3 regions of the Streptomyces pimonensis genome follow, and region 2 is predicted to be linked to each of the others. Evidence: predicted binding sites of a transcription regulator. Region 2 holds the regulator's gene; each other region holds the start of a gene.
What was found. The regulator HrcA, encoded in region 2, represses chaperone genes, less so after heat shock. The targets are predictions, from matches to a motif close to TTNGCACTCNGNNNNNCNGAGTGCNAA.
Positions count from the first base shown of each region.

Region 1: the regulator HrcA is predicted to act here: its motif matches at 1,848-1,874, upstream of groL (chaperonin GroEL).
Region 3: the regulator HrcA is predicted to act here: its motif matches at 1,765-1,791, upstream of groES (co-chaperone GroES).

Region 1 covers NZ_JAHWZY010000001.1:24,598-27,870, reverse strand. Annotated here, with positions in the region: gene groL (chaperonin GroEL) at 62-1,684, opposite strand; gene KYY02_RS00140 (cold-shock protein) at 2,010-2,213, opposite strand; gene KYY02_RS00135 (ubiquitin-like small modifier protein 1) at 2,643-2,918, opposite strand; gene thrC (threonine synthase) at 3,027-3,273, opposite strand, start outside.
Region 2 covers NZ_JAHWZY010000033.1:57,750-61,022, forward strand. Annotated here, with positions in the region: gene KYY02_RS26430 (DUF3097 domain-containing protein) at 1-154, opposite strand, end outside; gene KYY02_RS26435 (MBL fold metallo-hydrolase) at 189-917, opposite strand; gene hrcA (heat-inducible transcriptional repressor HrcA) at 1,089-2,105, shown strand; gene dnaJ (molecular chaperone DnaJ) at 2,105-3,241, shown strand.
Region 3 covers NZ_JAHWZY010000001.1:328,940-332,212, reverse strand. Annotated here, with positions in the region: gene groL (chaperonin GroEL) at 1-1,160, opposite strand, end outside; gene groES (co-chaperone GroES) at 1,310-1,618, opposite strand; gene KYY02_RS01670 (polysaccharide deacetylase family protein) at 1,919-2,695, opposite strand; gene KYY02_RS01665 (polysaccharide deacetylase family protein) at 2,692-3,273, opposite strand, start outside.

The DNA of each region.
Region 1 (3,273 bases), on a different contig from region 2:
CCTGCCGGAACAGGGGGTGCCGCCCTCGGTACGTGTCGGACGGGTCCGATCCCCGGAAGGATCAGAAGTCCATGTCACCGCCCGGCATGCCGCCGCCGGCCGGGGCCGCGGCCTTCTCCGGCTTGTCGGCGATGACGGCCTCGGTGGTGAGGAACAGCGCGGCGATGGAGGCGGCGTTCTGCAGCGCGGAACGGGTCACCTTCGCCGGGTCGATGATGCCTTCCTTGACCAGGTCGACGTACTCGCCGGTCGCGGCGTTCAGGCCGTGGCCCGGGGTGAGGTTGCGCACCTTCTCCACCACGACGCCGCCCTCGAGGCCGGCGTTGACGGCGATCTGCTTCAGCGGGGCCTCGAGCGCGAGCTTCACGGCCTGGGCGCCGGTCGCCTCGTCACCCTCGAGCTCCAGCTTCTCGAAGACCTGGGTGGCCTGCAGCAGGGCCACGCCACCACCGGCGACGATGCCCTCCTCGACGGCCGCCTTCGCGTTGCGGACGGCGTCCTCGATGCGGTGCTTGCGCTCCTTGAGCTCCACCTCGGTGGCGGCGCCGGCCTTGATGACCGCGACACCGCCGGCGAGCTTCGCCAGGCGCTCCTGCAGCTTCTCGCGGTCGTAGTCCGAGTCGCTGTTCTCGATCTCGGCGCGGATCTGGTTCACGCGGCCCTGGACCTGGTCGGCCGAGCCGGCACCGTCGACGATGGTGGTCTCGTCCTTGGTGATGACCACCTTGCGGGCCTTGCCCAGCAGGTCGAGCGTGGCGTTCTCCAGCTTGAGGCCGACCTCCTCGGAGATGACCTCGCCGCCCGTGAGGATGGCGATGTCGCCGAGCATGGCCTTGCGGCGGTCGCCGAAGCCCGGGGCCTTGACGGCGACGGACTTGAAGGTGCCGCGGATCTTGTTGACGACCAGGGTCGACAGGGCCTCGCCCTCGACGTCCTCGGCGATGATCAGCAGCGGCTTGCCCGACTGCATGACCTTCTCCAGGAGCGGGAGCAGGTCCTTGACGTTGGAGATCTTGGAGTTCGCGATCAGGATGTACGGGTCGTCGAGGACGGCCTCCATACGCTCCATGTCGGTGGCGAAGTACGCCGAGATGTAGCCCTTGTCGAAGCGCATACCCTCGGTGAGCTCCAGCTCCAGACCGAAGGTCTGGGACTCCTCGACGGTGATGACGCCTTCCTTGCCGACCTTGTCCATGGCCTCGGCGATGAGCTCGCCGATCTGGGTGTCGGCGGCGGAGATGGAGGCCGTGGAGGCGATCTGCTCCTTGGTCTCGACGTCCTTCGCCTGCTCCAGCAGGGCGGCGGAGACGGCCTCGACGGCCTTCTCGATGCCGCGCTTCAGAGCCATCGGGTTGGCGCCGGCGGCGACGTTGCGCAGGCCCTCCCTGACCAGGGCCTGGGCGAGAACGGTCGCGGTGGTCGTACCGTCACCGGCGACGTCGTCCGTCTTCTTGGCGACTTCCTTGACCAGCTCGGCGCCGATCTTCTCGTACGGGTCCTCGAGCTCGATCTCCTTGGCGATGGACACACCATCGTTGGTGATCGTGGGGGCGCCCCACTTCTTCTCGAGGACGACGTTGCGGCCCTTGGGGCCGAGCGTCACCTTGACGGCGTCCGCGAGCTGGTTCATGCCGCGCTCGAGGCCGCGCCGCGCCTCCTCGTCGAACGCGATGATCTTGGCCATGTGAAGTGGTCCCTCCAGGACTGGGGGTGATTCCTTCGGACCGCGCCCGCGCCCGCGACGGACGGCTCGCCGACCCCGTGGTTCCTTGCACCACACGGCCCGCGGGCCTCACCGACCCGGTCCTTCGTTGTCACTCTCACCTTCAGAGTGCTAACGCCAATGATTAGCACTCGACCCATGCGAGTGCAAGCGCCTTCGAGGAGTCGCGGGCGCGCTCAGCCGCGCGCGAACACCGTCCGGCCGTACGCGGGCACGGCGAAGGGCCCGCCCCCCGGGAGGTCGCGGGCCCTTCGTCGGCAGAAGACGCTTGCGGCAGGTAGCGCGTTCAGGCGCTGAGACGAACCATGTCGGCCTGCGGGCCCTTCTGACCCTGCGAGATCTCGAACTCGACCCGCTGGCCTTCTTCGAGGGTGCGGTAGCCGTCCATCTGAATCGCGCTGTAGTGGACGAAAACATCCGCACCACCGTCGACCGCGATGAAGCCGTACCCCTTCTCCGCGTTGAACCACTTGACGGTGCCCTGAGCCATGCCTAACTCCCCTATTACTGGCCCTTGCACAGATCCGCACTTCGCGGACCCGGGTCAGACCTCACCCCCCAACGGTTGGGGGCGTGCGCCGGAACGCGTCGACCGCGGCCGAATGTATCTGTCCAACTGCCGTCTGCAACAGGTCAATCGGACGAGAAATCCGGACGACGCCGGTCTGGGAGGTGGCGAGAATTCACCTGAATCCGGGGCAATTCGGGCCATGCAAAGGGTACGAACGCCGCGAAAGGGGCCCGCACTTTGGCTGCATCCAGTCGGCCCGAGGCAGGAATTCGGTGTTCCCGATCAGCGGATCGGGAGCGCGTTCCCCAACTCTACCGCGCTCAACCTCATGGAATTGCCCCCTCCGCTTCTCTCGCGGAGGGGGCAATACGCCGGACCCCCGGCCACCGTCATTACCGGAGGTAATGGTCAGCCGCCGGCCACCGCCGGGATGATGGACACGCCGGCCCCGTCCGGGGTGGCCGTCTCGAGCCCCTGCTCGAACCGCACGTCGTCGTCGTTCACGTAGACGTTCACGAACCGCCGCAGCTTGCCCTGATCGTCCAGTACCCGGGCGGCGATCCCGGTGTGGTTCTTCTCCAGGTCCGAGATGACCTCCCCCAGGGTGGCCCCCTCGGCGCTCACCTCGGCCTGCCCACCGGTGTAGGTGCGCAGGATGGTCGGAATGCGGACAGTGACGCTCACGACAGGACCTCCGGAAGGACGACACACTGGGGGGCACGGGGCTGTGGGTGACATGCGGCTGCCGCCACGGGGGCGCGACCGGCCGGAACGGCCCCGCGGACGAACGGCTCAGACCAGGCCGGCTTCACGGAACGACTCCAGACTGGGCCGGATCGTCGCGGTCAGCCCGGTACCGGCCACCGCGTCCAGCGTCTTGAGGCCGTCTCCCGTGTTCAGCACGACCGTGCTCAGGGACGGGTCGAGCGCCCCGCTCTCGAGGAGCTTCCTGGTGACCCCCACGGTCACGCCCCCCGCCGTCTCCGCGAAGATCCCCTCCGTGCGCGCGAGCAGCCTGATCGCCTCGACGATCTGCTCG
Region 2 (3,273 bases):
CCTCCAGGGTCACCGTGCCCGCCTCGCAGCGGATCACCGCGCCGCAGAAGCCGGTACCGGGTTCCTCGACCACCAGGCCCGGCTCGGCCGCGACCTCGGGGACGGGCTGCGGTTTCTTCCACGGAGGGGTCAGATCGGCGGAGTACTGGCGCATTCTGACGACGATACGAGGATCCCGCCCGCGGTGATCAGTCCGACACGCCGAAACGGGCCGCCAGGGCGTCGCGCTGGGCCCGGACGAACGCCGCGTCCACCACCGCGCCGTGGCCGGGGACGTACCGCGCGTCCTCACCGCCCAGCTCCAGCAACCGGTCCAGGGCGGCCGGCCAGTGGGACGGCACGGCGTCGGGGCCGGCCTGCGGCTCGCCCGACTCCTCGACCAGGTCGCCGCAGAACACCACCTCCGGGTCGCCGGGGACCAGGACCGCGAGGTCGTGGGCGGTGTGCCCGGGGCCCACGTCCGCCAGCAGCACCTGACGGCCGCCGCCCAGGTCGAGCGTCCGCTCGCCGCGCACCGCGTGCCGGGGCGGGACCAGCGCGTCCACGGCCTCCTCGGCCGCCCGCGCGTCCAGCCCGTGGCGCACCGCGTCCGCGCGCAGCTCCTCACGCCCGCGGCCCGTCAGCACCGCGTCCGCACCCACCGCGCCGAACACCTCCGCGCCCGCGAACGCCGCCGCCCCGAGGACGTGGTCGAAGTGGGGGTGGGTGAGCGCGAGATGCGTCACACGACGACCGGTGAGCGCCTGCACCTCCGTCCGCAACCGTGCGCCCTCGCCCGGACCGGAGCCCGCGTCGACGAGCAGCAGGCCGACCGGGCCCACGACGAGCCCCACCGTGCAGTCCCACACCGGCAGTCGGCGCCGTCCCACCCCGGCTGCCACTCGCTCCCATCCCGGCTCTTCCCAAGTCACGGTCATACCGGGACGCTATCGGGGGACGGCACCGCCCGGCGCGACGGCGCGGGGACCGGCCTTGCCCGGGGTGCACCCACCGGCCGTACACTGGGCGGGAAAGTCTGGCACTCGCGTACGAAGAGTGCCAGGCGAACAGGGAAGGTACCGCGCGGAAGGCTTCTGGAGGTGTGCGCGATGCTCAGTGAACGCAGGCTCCAGGTGCTGCGCGCCATCGTCCAGGACTACGTGGGCACCGAGGAGCCCGTCGGCTCCAAGGCGCTCACCGAGCGGCACAACCTCGGCGTCTCCCCGGCCACCGTGCGCAACGACATGGCGGCCCTGGAGGACGAGGGCTTCATCGCCCAGCCGCACACCAGCGCCGGACGCATCCCCACCGACAAGGGCTACCGCCTGTTCGTCGACAAGCTGGCCGGCGTCAAGCCCATGAGCCCGCCGGAGCGGCGGGCCATCCAGAACTTCCTCGACGGTGCCGTCGACCTCGACGACGTGGTGGCCAGGACCGTGCGGCTGCTCGCGCAGCTGACCCGGCAGGTCGCCGTCGTGCAGTACCCGTCGCTGACCCGCTCCACCGTGCGGCACGTGGAACTGCTGTCCCTCGCCCCCGCGCGGCTGATGCTGGTGCTGATCACGGACACCGGCCGGGTGGAGCAGCGTATGGTCGACTGCCCGGCGCCGTTCGGCGAGTCCTCCCTGGCGGACCTGCGGGCCCGCCTGAACAGCAGGGTCGCGGGACGTCGGTTCGCCGATGTGCCGAGCCTGGTGGAGGACCTCCCCGAGGCGTTCGAGGCCGAGGACCGCGGTACGGTCTCGACGGTGCTCTCCACTCTCCTGGAGACGCTCGTCGAGGAGAACGAGGAGCGGCTGATGATCGGCGGCACCGCCAATCTCACCCGCTTCGGACATGACTTCCCCCTCACGATCCGGCCCGTCCTGGAGGCGCTCGAGGAGCAGGTCGTGCTCCTCAAGTTGCTTGGTGAGGCGGGGGATTCGGGCATGACCGTGCGCATCGGGCACGAGAACGCCTACGAGGGACTCAACTCCACGTCCGTCGTGTCGGTGGGCTACGGTTCGGGCGGCGAGGCGGTTGCCAAGCTCGGCGTGGTCGGACCGACCCGCATGGACTACCCGGGAACGATGGGAGCGGTACGCGCAGTGGCACGGTACGTCGGACAGATCCTGGCGGAGTCGTAGTGGCCACGGACTACTACGCCGTACTCGGCGTGCGCCGCGACGCTTCGCAGGAGGAGATCAAGAAGGCCTTCCGGCGGCTCGCCCGCGAGCTGCATCCGGACGTCAATCCTGATCCGAAGACGCAGGAGCGGTTCAAGGAGATCAACGCGGCCTACGAGGTGCTGTCGGACCCGCAGAAGAAGCAGGTCTACGACCTCGGCGGCGACCCCCTCTCGCAGGCCGGCGGTGGCGGCGCGGGCGGCTTCGGGGCCGGTGGCTTCGGCAACTTCTCCGACATCATGGACGCGTTCTTCGGCACGGCGTCGCAGCGCGGGCCGCGCTCGCGCACCCGCCGGGGCCAGGACGCGATGATCCGCATCGACATCGAGCTCGACGAGGCCGCGTTCGGCACGACCAAGGACATCCAGGTCGACACGGCCGTCGTCTGCACGACCTGCAGCGGCGAGGGCGCCGCTCCGGGCACCACCGCGCAGACCTGTGACATGTGCCGGGGCCGAGGTGAGGTCTCGCAGGTCACGCGGTCCTTCCTGGGCCAGGTCATGACCTCCCGCCCCTGCCCGCAGTGCCAGGGCTTCGGCACCGTCGTCCCCACCCCGTGCCCGGAGTGCGCGGGCGACGGCCGGATCCGTTCCCGGCGCACCCTCACGGTCAAGATCCCGGCCGGTGTCGACAACGGCACCCGGATCCAGCTGGCCGGCGAGGGCGAGGTCGGGCCCGGCGGCGGTCCCGCCGGTGACCTGTACGTGGAGATCCACGAGCTCCCCCACGCGCAGTTCCAGCGGCGCGGCGACGACCTGCACTGCACGGTCACCCTCCCGATGACGGCGGCGGCCCTCGGCACCAAGGTGCCGCTGGAGACGCTGGACGGCATGGAGGAGATCGACATCCGGCCCGGCACCCAGTCCGGCCAGTCGATCCCGCTGCACGGCCGGGGCGTCACGCACCTGCGCGGCGGCGGCCGGGGCGACCTCGTCGTCCACGTCGAGGTCCAGACCCCGACCAAGCTCGACCCCGAGCAGGAACGCCTCCTGCGGGAACTGGCCAAGCTGCGGGGCGAGGAACGGCCCACGGGACAGTTCCAGCCCGGTCAGCAGGGGCTGTTCTCGCGGTTGAAGGACGCCTTCAACGGGCGCTGACCGGATGGCGCGGGGCGGGTGGTGTTCTGCCG
Region 3 (3,273 bases), on a different contig from region 2:
ACCTCGGTGGCGGCGCCGACCTTGATCACGCACACGCCGCCGGCCAGCTTCGCGAGGCGCTCCTGGAGCTTCTCGCGGTCCCAGTCGGAGTCGGTGGTCTCGATCTCGGCCTTGATCTGGCCGACGCGACCCTGCACGTCCTCCTTGTTCCCGGCACCGTCGACGATCGTGGTGTCGTCCTTGGTGACGGTGACGCGGCGGGCGGAGCCGAGCACGTCCAGGCCGACCTGGTCGAGCTTGAGGCCGACCTCCTCGGAGACGACCGTGGCGCCGGTGAGGACGGCCATGTCCTGCAGCATCGCCTTGCGGCGGTCACCGAAGCCGGGGGCCTTCACGGCGACCGCGTTGAAGGTGCCGCGGATCTTGTTGACGACCAGGGTCGACAGGGCCTCGCCCTCGACGTCCTCGGCGATGATCAGCAGCGGCTTGGAGGCGTTGGCCTGGATGACCTTCTCCAGCAGCGGCAGCAGCTCCGCGATGGAGGAGATCTTGCCCTGGGTGATGAGGATCTGGGGCTCGTCGAGGACGGCCTCCATGCGCTCCTGGTCCGTCACGAAGTACGGCGACAGGTAGCCCTTGTCGAAGGCCATGCCCTCGGTGAAGTCCAGCTCCAGACCGAAGGTGTTGGACTCCTCGACGGTGATGACACCGTCCTTGCCGACCTTGTCCATCGCCTCGGCGATGAGCTCGCCGACCTGCTGGTCCTGGGCGGACAGCGCGGCGACGGCGGCGATGTCGGACTTCTCGTCGATCGGACGGGCCGAGGCGAGCAGGTCCTCGGAGACCGCGGCGACGGCGGCGTCGATGCCCTTCTTCAGCAGCGCCGGGGAGGCGCCGGCGGCGACGTTCTTCAGGCCCTCGCGGACCAGCGCCTGGGCCAGCACGGTGGCGGTGGTGGTGCCGTCACCCGCGATGTCGTTGGTCTTGGTCGCCACCTCCTTCACCAGCTGCGCGCCGAGGTTCTCGTACGGGTCCTCGATCTCGACCTCGCGGGCGATCGTGACACCGTCGTTGGTGATGGTGGGGGCGCCGAACTTCTTGTCGATGACGACGTTGCGGCCCTTCGGGCCGATCGTCACCTTCACCGTGTCGGCAAGCTTGTTGACGCCGCGCTCGAGGGCGCGACGGGCGTCCTCGTCGAACTTCAGGATCTTCGCCATGGCAGCGGGAGCCCTCTCGGAATTCTGGGTGAAATCACTGCGCCCCGGGCGCCCGGTCCTTGTCGGATGCTGGGGCCAGGGGCGCAGTGGTTCGAGCAAAAGTGCTTGCTACGAGGTCGGGTTGTCCGGGGTGGCCCCCGGATCCCCCCTTACTTCTCGACGATCGCGAGGACGTCGCGGGCCGAGAGGACGAGGTACTCCTCGCCGTTGTACTTGACCTCGGTGCCGCCGTACTTGCTGTACAGAACGACGTCGCCGACCTTCACGTCGAGTTCGACGCGCTTGCCGTCCTCGAAGCGGCCCGGACCGATGGCCAGGACGACGCCCTCCTGGGGCTTCTCCTTGGCGGTGTCCGGAATGACCAGGCCCGAAGCCGTGGTCTGCTCGGCGTCGAGCGGCTGGACCACGATGCGGTCCTCGAGCGGCTTGATGGCAACCTTGGAGCTGGCGGTCGTCACGATCCGACCTCCCCCTTCGGAGATCTCACGGGGTTAACTGTCTGAGGTGGCGACCAGGTGGATCCGTCGTCGCGGGTGCCGGACCTGCCCGTCGCGTGTTTGGCACTCTCCAGGGGGGAGTGCCAGACCTGAGACTATGACTGCGATTAGCACTCGGTCAAGCGGAGTGCCAATTGCCTGCGGCGCGTCGCGGGGTGGGGGCGTCGTTCGCACCGGGGTGTGCAGCCGACGGCGTTGCGGTGACCGTCACCGGGGGCTGCCGCCCCCAGGCCCCGCTTCGGCCCTGAACGGGCCTCGTCCTCAAACGCCGGACGGGCTGAGAGGTGAGCGGTGCTCGCCAGGAACCGCCGACGGACCGGTCTGCCCGACGTGGTCCTCCAGCCTGCCCACCCTCAGCCCCCGCTCCGCCAGTTCGTCCAGCACCCGTGTCGTCCGTTCCGCCAACGACAGGGCCGGGGCCTCGCCCGACGGTACGGCGATGATGTCGCCGGGGCTCAGGTGGCGGGGGCCGTCGGCGTAGGTGAGGTGGCCGTCGGGCTCCAGGGTGACCCGCCACAGCACCACCGCCGCGATGCCGCAGTCCGCGGCGGCCCGCAGGGTGGTGGTGTCGTACGCACCGTAGGGCGGGCGGAAGAGGCGGGGGCGGACGCCGAAGCGGGACGCGAGCTTGCGCTGCTGGCCGCAGATCTCGGCGCGCTGGCCGGCGTACGGCAGACCGCGCAGGGCGGGATGGTCGAGGGTGTGGTTCTGCAGGCTCGCGCCGACCGAGCGCAGCCGGGCGAAGTGGGCGTACCCGGGGCCCACCACGCTGTCCGTGAGGAACAGGCTGACGGGCAGCCGGCGCTCGCGCACCAGGTCGACGAAGCGGGGGTCGCGTTCGGCTCCGTCGTCGTAGGTGAGGAAGACGACCCGGTCACGGGTCGGGACGCGGTCGACGACGGGCGGGAGGGCGCCGGTCCCCGGCGCCGGACCGGCTCCGGGCGACCGGCCCGCGCCGTCCTGCGTCCCGCCCGACGGACCGCATCCGGCGACCACGGCCAGCAGGGCGGCGGCGCCCGCCAGGAGACGGCCCCTCACAGGTAGTCCTCCAGGCGGGCCACCGCGTACCCCTCCGCCGTGGCCTTGTCCAGGAAGCGGCGGACCATGTCCGGCATCGTGCCCTTCCAGTCCCCGCGGCCCCGGAAGTGGCTGAGGACGATGTCGCCGGGGCGCAGTTCGCGGTCCCACTCGCGGTACTCCCAGCGGTCGACGAAGACCTCCTCGTTCCAGAGGGGGACGTGGGTGATCCCACAGGCCTTGGCGGCGCGCAGGGTGGCCTTGTCGTAGTTGCCGTAGGGCGGGCGGAAGAGGACGGGGCGCTCGCCGTAGCGCTCCTCGATGACCTCCTGCATGCCGCAGATCTCACGCTTCTGGCGGGCGTAGGACAGGGCCGGCAGGTAGGGGTGGTGGAGGGTGTGGTTGTGCAGGGCGACGTCCCGGTCCCGCATCTGCCTGAAGTAGCCGTAGTCCTCCTTGACCAGGTAGTCGCTGAGGAAGGCGCTGTAGGGGACCTTCAGCTCGCTCATCATCCGCAGGAACGCCGGGTCCTTCTCGGCGCCGTCGTCGATGGTGAGGAAGAGGATCTTCTCGTCGGTGGGGACGGTGGTGAAGACCGG